3 regions of the Streptomyces sp. NPDC048018 genome follow, and region 1 is predicted to be linked to each of the others. Evidence: riboswitches for the same ligand, from Rfam matches in the RefSeq annotation. Region 1 holds a riboswitch; each other region holds the start of a gene.
What was found. A riboswitch is a leader RNA that binds a small molecule or an ion and turns the genes downstream of it on or off. The one in region 1 is predicted to bind cyclic di-AMP.
Positions count from the first base shown of each region.

Region 1 (2,188 bases):
TACGGCGAGGTTGGCGTACCGGAAGCCCGCGTCCTCCGGCAGCCGGTCGGCGAGCAGGACCGCGAACCGGTCCGCCCAGCCGACGTAGGCCCCGTCCGGACCGGGATCTCCCACGCCCTCGGTGAAGCTGTCACCGATCGCCGCGTACGACCCGAATGCGTTCTTGTCTGTTGATCTCGAATCGTCTGCCACGGGAGCACATTTTTCCCCTCCTGGTGTGACCTACGCGACCGTAAGGAGGGGTTGACGTCGGGTGACATATGCCACCGATAAAGATTCTCCCAAGCCGGAATACGCCGGAGGTCCGGCACAGGGGTACCGGGCCTCCGGGGTGTCGGCGTCACCGACGCGGTACTGACGTGATGTCAGATGCTCACGCCGTGCTGGCGCAGGGCGGCCACCGGGTCGATGTCGGAGCCGTAGTCCGGACCGGTCCGCATCTCGAAGTGCAGGTGCGGGCCGGTGACGTTGCCGGTCGCGCCGGAGAGGCCGATCTCCTGGCCGCCGGTGACGGTCTGGCCGGCGGAGACGGAGATCGAGGAGAGGTGGGCGTACTGCGAGAAGGTGCCGTCGGCGTGCTGGATGACGACCTGGTTGCCGTACGCGCCGCCGTCGCCGGCGGAGTAGACGGTGCCGGGGCCGACCGCGTGGACGGTGGTGCCGGTGGAGGCGACGAAGTCGATGCCGGTGTGGTAGCCGGAGGACCACATCGCGCCGGCGGTCTTGTAGGCGGTGCCGACGCCGGCGCCCGCGATCGGGGCGACCCAGCCGGAGGAGGAGGGCGTACCGGCCGAGGAGGACGACGACGAGGAGCTCGCGGCCGGGGCCGGGGCCGAGCTGCGCTCGCTGCTGCGCGAGGCGCGGGTCGCGTCGCCGGAACCCTTCTGGGCGTGCTCGGCGGCCGCCTTCGGGTGGTGCGTGGCCTTGGCGGTGTTCTTGGCGCCGAGGGTGAGCTTCATGCCCGGCAGGATCAGCGACGGGTCGCCGCCGACGACCTGGCGGTTGTCGCGGTAGAGCTTCTGCCAGCCGCCGGCGAGGTGGTGCTCGGTGGCGATCTTGGACAGGTAGTCGCCGCGGACGACGGTGTACGACTTGGGGGCCGAGGCCGGGGCCTTGGCCGGGGTCACGGCGGCGGGCGCCACGACGGCGACGGCCTGCTGCGGAGTGACGGCCGGGGCGGCCTGCTCGGCGGCGTGCGCGCCGGTGGCGCCGATGAGCGGGAGGGCGACGACGGCCCCTCCGGCTCCGGCGGCCACGAACCCGCGGGTGATCGGGTTGGCCTTGGGGCGGCGGTGCTTACCCTTCACGGGCATGGCGAATTCCTCTCCGTCGCCTGCGAGGTGAGCTGTCGGGTTCGGACGGGAGATGTCCGGCCGCTGTTCGCGACTTCACCCCGAGCCGTCCTTCATCGAGGGATCGGCGTGGTACCTGGGTCCCCCGCTCCTGCCGCGTACGGGTGGGTGCGGACTCCGGTCGGCGGCAGGATTAGGCGGTCCGTCCGGATTGAGCGCGACGCTAGACGAGCGGGGCCGACGGGAACAAGCCACCGTTTTTCCGCCAGTGCCGATCCCGGGAATTGCGGCCGGAATCACGGTCACCCTCCGTGGATGACGGTCCCTCGATTTCCCTTTCCGGAAGGGAATTTGGAAAAGACGATCAGGCACGGTCCGTCACGTCTATGACGCTGCTCACGCCCCGGAGCTCATCTCCCAAGGAATCAGGGCGCGTTACCGCTAAACCCTCAATTCGGACAGAACACCCATTCCCTCCCGAGGGGGTGCGTGCGGGGCCTCCCACCTGGATGATTGCCCCAGGAACCGATCTCGAGACCAGGAGCAACCGTGACGCAAGCGACGACCGAGCCCGAGCTCACCGGCGTACGCAACTTCCGCGATGTGGGCGGGCTGCCGACCGTGGACGGCCGGTCCGTGCGCCCCGGACGCCTCTTCCGCAGCGGCCACCTGGCGCACGCCACGCCCGAGGACGCCTCGTTCCTCGCCTCCCTCGGCCTGCACACCGTCTTCGACTTCCGCAACGACGCCGACCGGATCTTCGAGGGGGACGACGTCGCCCTGCCGGGCGTCCGGAACGTGAACATACCCCTGAGCGATCCCGCCGACGGGAAGGAGTTCTGGCAGATGGTGCGCCAGGGCGACCTGACGCAGCTGCGCGGGCTCCTCGCCGACGG
Region 1 covers NZ_JBIDBK010000001.1:1,102,292-1,104,479, forward strand. The annotation lists gene ACGF1Z_RS04910 (SGNH/GDSL hydrolase family protein) at 1-192, opposite strand, end outside; gene ACGF1Z_RS04915 (peptidoglycan DD-metalloendopeptidase family protein) at 366-1,313, opposite strand; cyclic di-AMP (ydaO/yuaA leader) riboswitch at 1,318-1,469, opposite strand; gene ACGF1Z_RS04920 (tyrosine-protein phosphatase) at 1,842-2,188, shown strand, end outside.

Region 2 (2,188 bases), on a different contig from region 1:
CGGGAGGCGAGCCAGCGGCCGATGACGGTCTCGGACTCACCGCCCTCGTTGCCCTCGGCCCACTGCGAGTAGACGTCGGCGGTGTCGACGAAGTTGCCGCCCGCGGCGGCGTAGGCGTCGAGGACGGCGAAGGACTGCGCCTCGTCGGCGGTCCAGCCGAAGACGTTGCCACCGAGGGAGAGCGGGAAGACGTGCAGGTCGGAACGGCCAAGACGGCGAAGAGAAGTCATGGGGTGGTCAACGGTCCGCACCGTCGGGCCTATTCCTGGCCACCGGGACCCGCGGGACGGGTCCCGCGGGGACGGACGTCAGATGCTCAGGCCCTTGGAGCGGAGCCAGCCCGCCGGGTCGATGCCGTCGCCGGACGGGGTGTGGACCTCCAGGTGGAGGTGCGGGCCGGTGACGTTGCCGGTGGCGCCGACGCGGCCGATGGTCTCGCCGGTGCCGACGGACTGGCCGACGCCGACCGTCATCGAGGACAGATGGCAGTACCAGATCTCGGTGCCGTCCTCGAGCTCCAGGACGATGCGGTAGCCGTACGCGCCGGACCAGCCGGCCGACTTCACGGTGGCGCCGTGGACGGCCTTGACCGGGGTGCCGGTGGGAGCAGCGAAGTCCAGGCCGGTGTGGTAGCCGGAGGACCACATCGAGCCGGCCTCGCCGTAGGTCGAGGTGATCGTGTAGGAGGAGGTGGGCAGCGAGAAGCCGGCGGCCAGCTTGGCCAGGCGCTCCGCCTCCGCCTTGCGCGCGGCCTCCTCGGCGGCCTTCTTCTCGGCCTCGGCGGCCGCCTTCTCCGCCGCGTCCGCCTTGGCCGCGGCCTCCGCGGCGGCCTTCTCGGCGGCCTCCTTCTCCGCCGCCGCCTTCTCCGCGGCGTCGGCGGCGGCCTGCTGCTGCTCGGCCTGCTGGAGGATGCGGGCGCGCAGGGTCTCGCCGGCGTCGGCCTGCGTCCGGGTCTGTGCGCCGGTGCCGGAGGCCGTGGCGTCGGTGGTGGTGTAGGTGAGCGCGGTGAGCGGCTGGGTGGTGTTGCCGACCGCGCCGCCCGTGTCGCTCTTGTCGTGGCCGATCAGCTCGCCGACGCCGGGGAGCTCGGAGGCGTCGGGCAGGTCGACGTCCGGCAGGGCTATGGAGACCGGGGGCTTCTGCTGGGCGGTGGCCAGGCCGCCGGCACCGACAGCGGCGATGACGCCGACGCCGAGGACGGTGGAGGAGCGGGCGAAGTTGGAGCGCTGCTTGACGACGCGGTGCCGTCCGCCGGACCGGCGGTCCCGCAGGGAGTCCTCCGTCGGGTTCCATTCCTCGCCGCCCGCGGCGCCCGCCGCACCGGCGGAGTCGAAGTAGTCGAAGGGGGCTTGAGGAGCGGGGGTGTCGGACGCCACGGAGGCGCTCTCCTTTCCTTCCTTTCGCCTACCGGGTTAGCTGACGGGTTCGGAGCAGGAAGGTCTCCTACGGGCGTGCCGCATGGGTGCGGTGGGGCCCGATTCACCCCAAGTGGTGGTTCCCCGGTTCCCTTGCGGGATTCGGCGCGTGCGCACGGTGCCGCCTCTTGCGGCGGCTGGGACGACCGCGCTGCGTTATCGAACGTTAATAGACCCGGCCACTCGATTCCAAGCCGTCCCTCTTGATCATTCACTGAATTAGGAGGGAATCGCCCGACTTGAGCTCCACTCAGATACGCGCCGGTAACGAGCCCCGTTTCTGACGTTACGTCAATGGTTATCGGAGGGACACCCTGCGACTACGAGCGGTCACCGAGCCCCCGGATCCCCCGCCGGCACGACCGGCATCGTCCGCCGCCGCTCCGGCTGACCGGCCGCCGGACGGCTCACCGCGAGCAGCGCCATGTCGTCCGTCGCGCCCCCGCCGGTGTGCCGGCGCACGTCCGCCACGAGCGCGTCGAGCAGTTCCTCCGGCCCCGGGAAGAGCCGCCCCGCGAGCCGCTCCCCCGGGTCGTAGAAGACCCCGTCCGCGTCCCGCGCCTCCGAGAGCCCGTCCGTGTAGAACAGCAGCGTCGAGCCCGGCGGATAGGACGCCTCGTCGGCCCGGTCCGGCCACGCGGCGAGCTCCCCCATCCCCAGCGGCAGCGCGGCATCGCTCGGCCGCAGCAGCTCGACCCCGCCGTCCTCGCGCAGCAGGAGCGGCTCGGGGTGGCCGCGGTTGACCACCCGTACGACCCGGTCGCCGCCCGGGA
Region 2 covers NZ_JBIDBK010000005.1:712,538-714,725, reverse strand. The annotation lists gene ACGF1Z_RS23255 (aldo/keto reductase) at 1-230, opposite strand, end outside; gene ACGF1Z_RS23250 (M23 family metallopeptidase) at 309-1,376, opposite strand; cyclic di-AMP (ydaO/yuaA leader) riboswitch at 1,388-1,533, opposite strand; gene ACGF1Z_RS23245 (PP2C family protein-serine/threonine phosphatase) at 1,746-2,188, opposite strand, start outside.
Region 2: it holds a riboswitch for cyclic di-AMP, as region 1 does, so the genes downstream of both, ACGF1Z_RS23250 (M23 family metallopeptidase) here and ACGF1Z_RS04915 (peptidoglycan DD-metalloendopeptidase family protein) in region 1, are expected to answer to the same signal.

Region 3 (2,188 bases), on a different contig from region 1:
CGCCGTAACGGCGGGCGAGCTGTTCCTCGGTCAGTCTGGCTCCCCGCGCGTACACCCCGGAGACGATGTCGTCCCGGATCGCCGTGCATACCGAGTGCGCGGGAATGCGCATGTCCGACCTCCGCTTTTGTCCGCGCGAATCCAGATCGAGCGGCGCCTGTCCGGCGACTCTATTGCAGGACGCCGGAATTTCCGATGCCGCCCGATGGAAAGGGACGCAAAAAAGCCCCGGCTCGCTGCGAGCCGGGGCTTTTGCGCGGGAGGCGACCGTCAGACGTCCACGCCGCGGGAGCGGAGGTAGCTGAGCGGGTTGATGTCCGTGCCGTAGTCGGCGCCGGTGCGGGCCTCGAAGTGGAGGTGCGGGCCGGTGGAGTTGCCGGAGGAGCCGGAGATGCCGATCCGCTCGCCCGGGGTGACCTTCTGGCCGACGGAGACCTGGATCGCGGAGAGGTGCCCGTACTGCGTGTACGTGCCGTCGTTCATCCGGATCACGATGTTGTTGCCGTACGCGCCGCCCCAGCCGGCCTCGACGACGGTGCCGGAGCCGACGGAGACGACCGTGGTGCCGTAGGCGGCGTGGAAGTCGATGCCGGTGTGGCTGCCGGAGGACCAGAGCGAGCCGCCGGTCTTGTAGCCGGTGCTCACGTAGGAGCCGGAGACGGGGAGCTGGAAGGACGCCAGGCGCTTGCGCTCGGCCTCGCGGGCGGCGCGCTCCTTGGCGGCCCGGATCTCCTTGGCGCGGGCCTCGGCCTTGCGCTTCGCCTCGGCGGCGGCCCTGGCGCGGGCGGCGGCCTCGTAGGCCTCCTTCTCCTGCGCGGCGGCCTGGGCGTCGACCCGCTGGGCGAGGGACTCCTCGGTGATCACCTGGGTGAGGCCGGTGTCCTCGACGGAGGGCTGCTCCGTGTCGGCGGCGAGCGCCGGGGAGGCGAGGGTGCCGATGACGCCTGCGGTGGCGATGGTCGCCACGCCGGCGACGCCCGCGCCACGGCGCGCCAGACGGCTCGGACCACGATGCTTCCCGGTGGCACGGGTGAACGCCATGTAGTGGCTGATCCTTTCCTTCCCTCTCGCCTACCGGGTTAGCTGACGGGTTCGGAGCAGGAAGGTCTCCTACGGGCCCCTCCGCGTGGCGCGAAGGCGTCCGATTCACCCCAGGGACTGCGTGTGGGTCCCCGGCTCCCCAGGCTCGCGCCTCAGGGGGACTCGGCGATGACTGTCCGTTGCCGCGGGTGCGGCGTCGTGCATGTGGCCGGACAGCCGGACCGACGCTAGGCCGATCTTCTGTCAATCACCAAACAGAGCCGCGTTTTTGTAAGGCATGCCACAGGTCATTCAGCAACAGCAACCATCAATACGGACAAAGGGGAGGACCCCGGCGAACCAGGTCGCCGGGGTCCTCCTCCGTGCGTGACGGCGGCTCAGTCAGCCGGTGACGACCCTCACTTCACCGATGCCCAGGGCGCGCACCGGCTCCTCGATCTGCGAAGCGTCCCCGACCAGGACGGTGACGAGGCGGTCCACCGGGAAGGCGTTGACCACCGCGGCGGTCGCCTCCACGGTGCCCGTCTCGGCGAGACGCGCGTACAACTGCGCCTGGAAGTCGTCCGGGAGGTGCTGCTCGACCTGGTCGGCCAGGGTGCCCGCGACGGAGGCGGCCGTCTCGTACTTGAGCGGGGCGACGCCCACGAGGTTCTGCACGGCGACGTCGCGCTCGGCGTCCGTCAGGCCCTCGGCGGCGAGCGTGCGCAGCACCTTCCACAGGTCGCCAAGTGCCGGACCGGTGTTGGGGGTGTCGACGGAGCCGCTGATGGCGAGCATCGAGGCGCCGTGGCCCTCGCCGTCGGAGCGCAGCACCTGGCCGAAGGCACGCACCCCGTAGGTGTAGCCCTTCTCCTCGCGCAGGACGCGGTCCAGACGGGAGGTGAGGGTGCCGCCGAGGCAGTACGTGCCGAGCACCTGGGCCGGCCACACACGGTCGTGCCGGTCGGCGCCGACGCGGCCGATGAGCAGCTGCGTCTGGACGGCACCCGGGCGGTCCACGATGACGACCCGGCCGGTGTCGTCGGCGGTGATGGGCGGCATCGGGCGCGGCGCCGCCGGGGCACCCGTCCAGCCGCCCAGGGTCTCGTCGAGCACCTTGTCGAGCTCGACGCCGGTGAGGTCGCCGACGACCACGGCGGTGGCCGCG
Region 3 covers NZ_JBIDBK010000007.1:118,829-121,016, reverse strand. The annotation lists gene ACGF1Z_RS26360 (GntR family transcriptional regulator) at 1-112, opposite strand, end outside; gene ACGF1Z_RS26355 (M23 family metallopeptidase) at 271-1,041, opposite strand; cyclic di-AMP (ydaO/yuaA leader) riboswitch at 1,054-1,219, opposite strand; gene ACGF1Z_RS26350 (M16 family metallopeptidase) at 1,423-2,188, opposite strand, start outside.
Region 3: it holds a riboswitch for cyclic di-AMP, as region 1 does, so the genes downstream of both, ACGF1Z_RS26355 (M23 family metallopeptidase) here and ACGF1Z_RS04915 (peptidoglycan DD-metalloendopeptidase family protein) in region 1, are expected to answer to the same signal.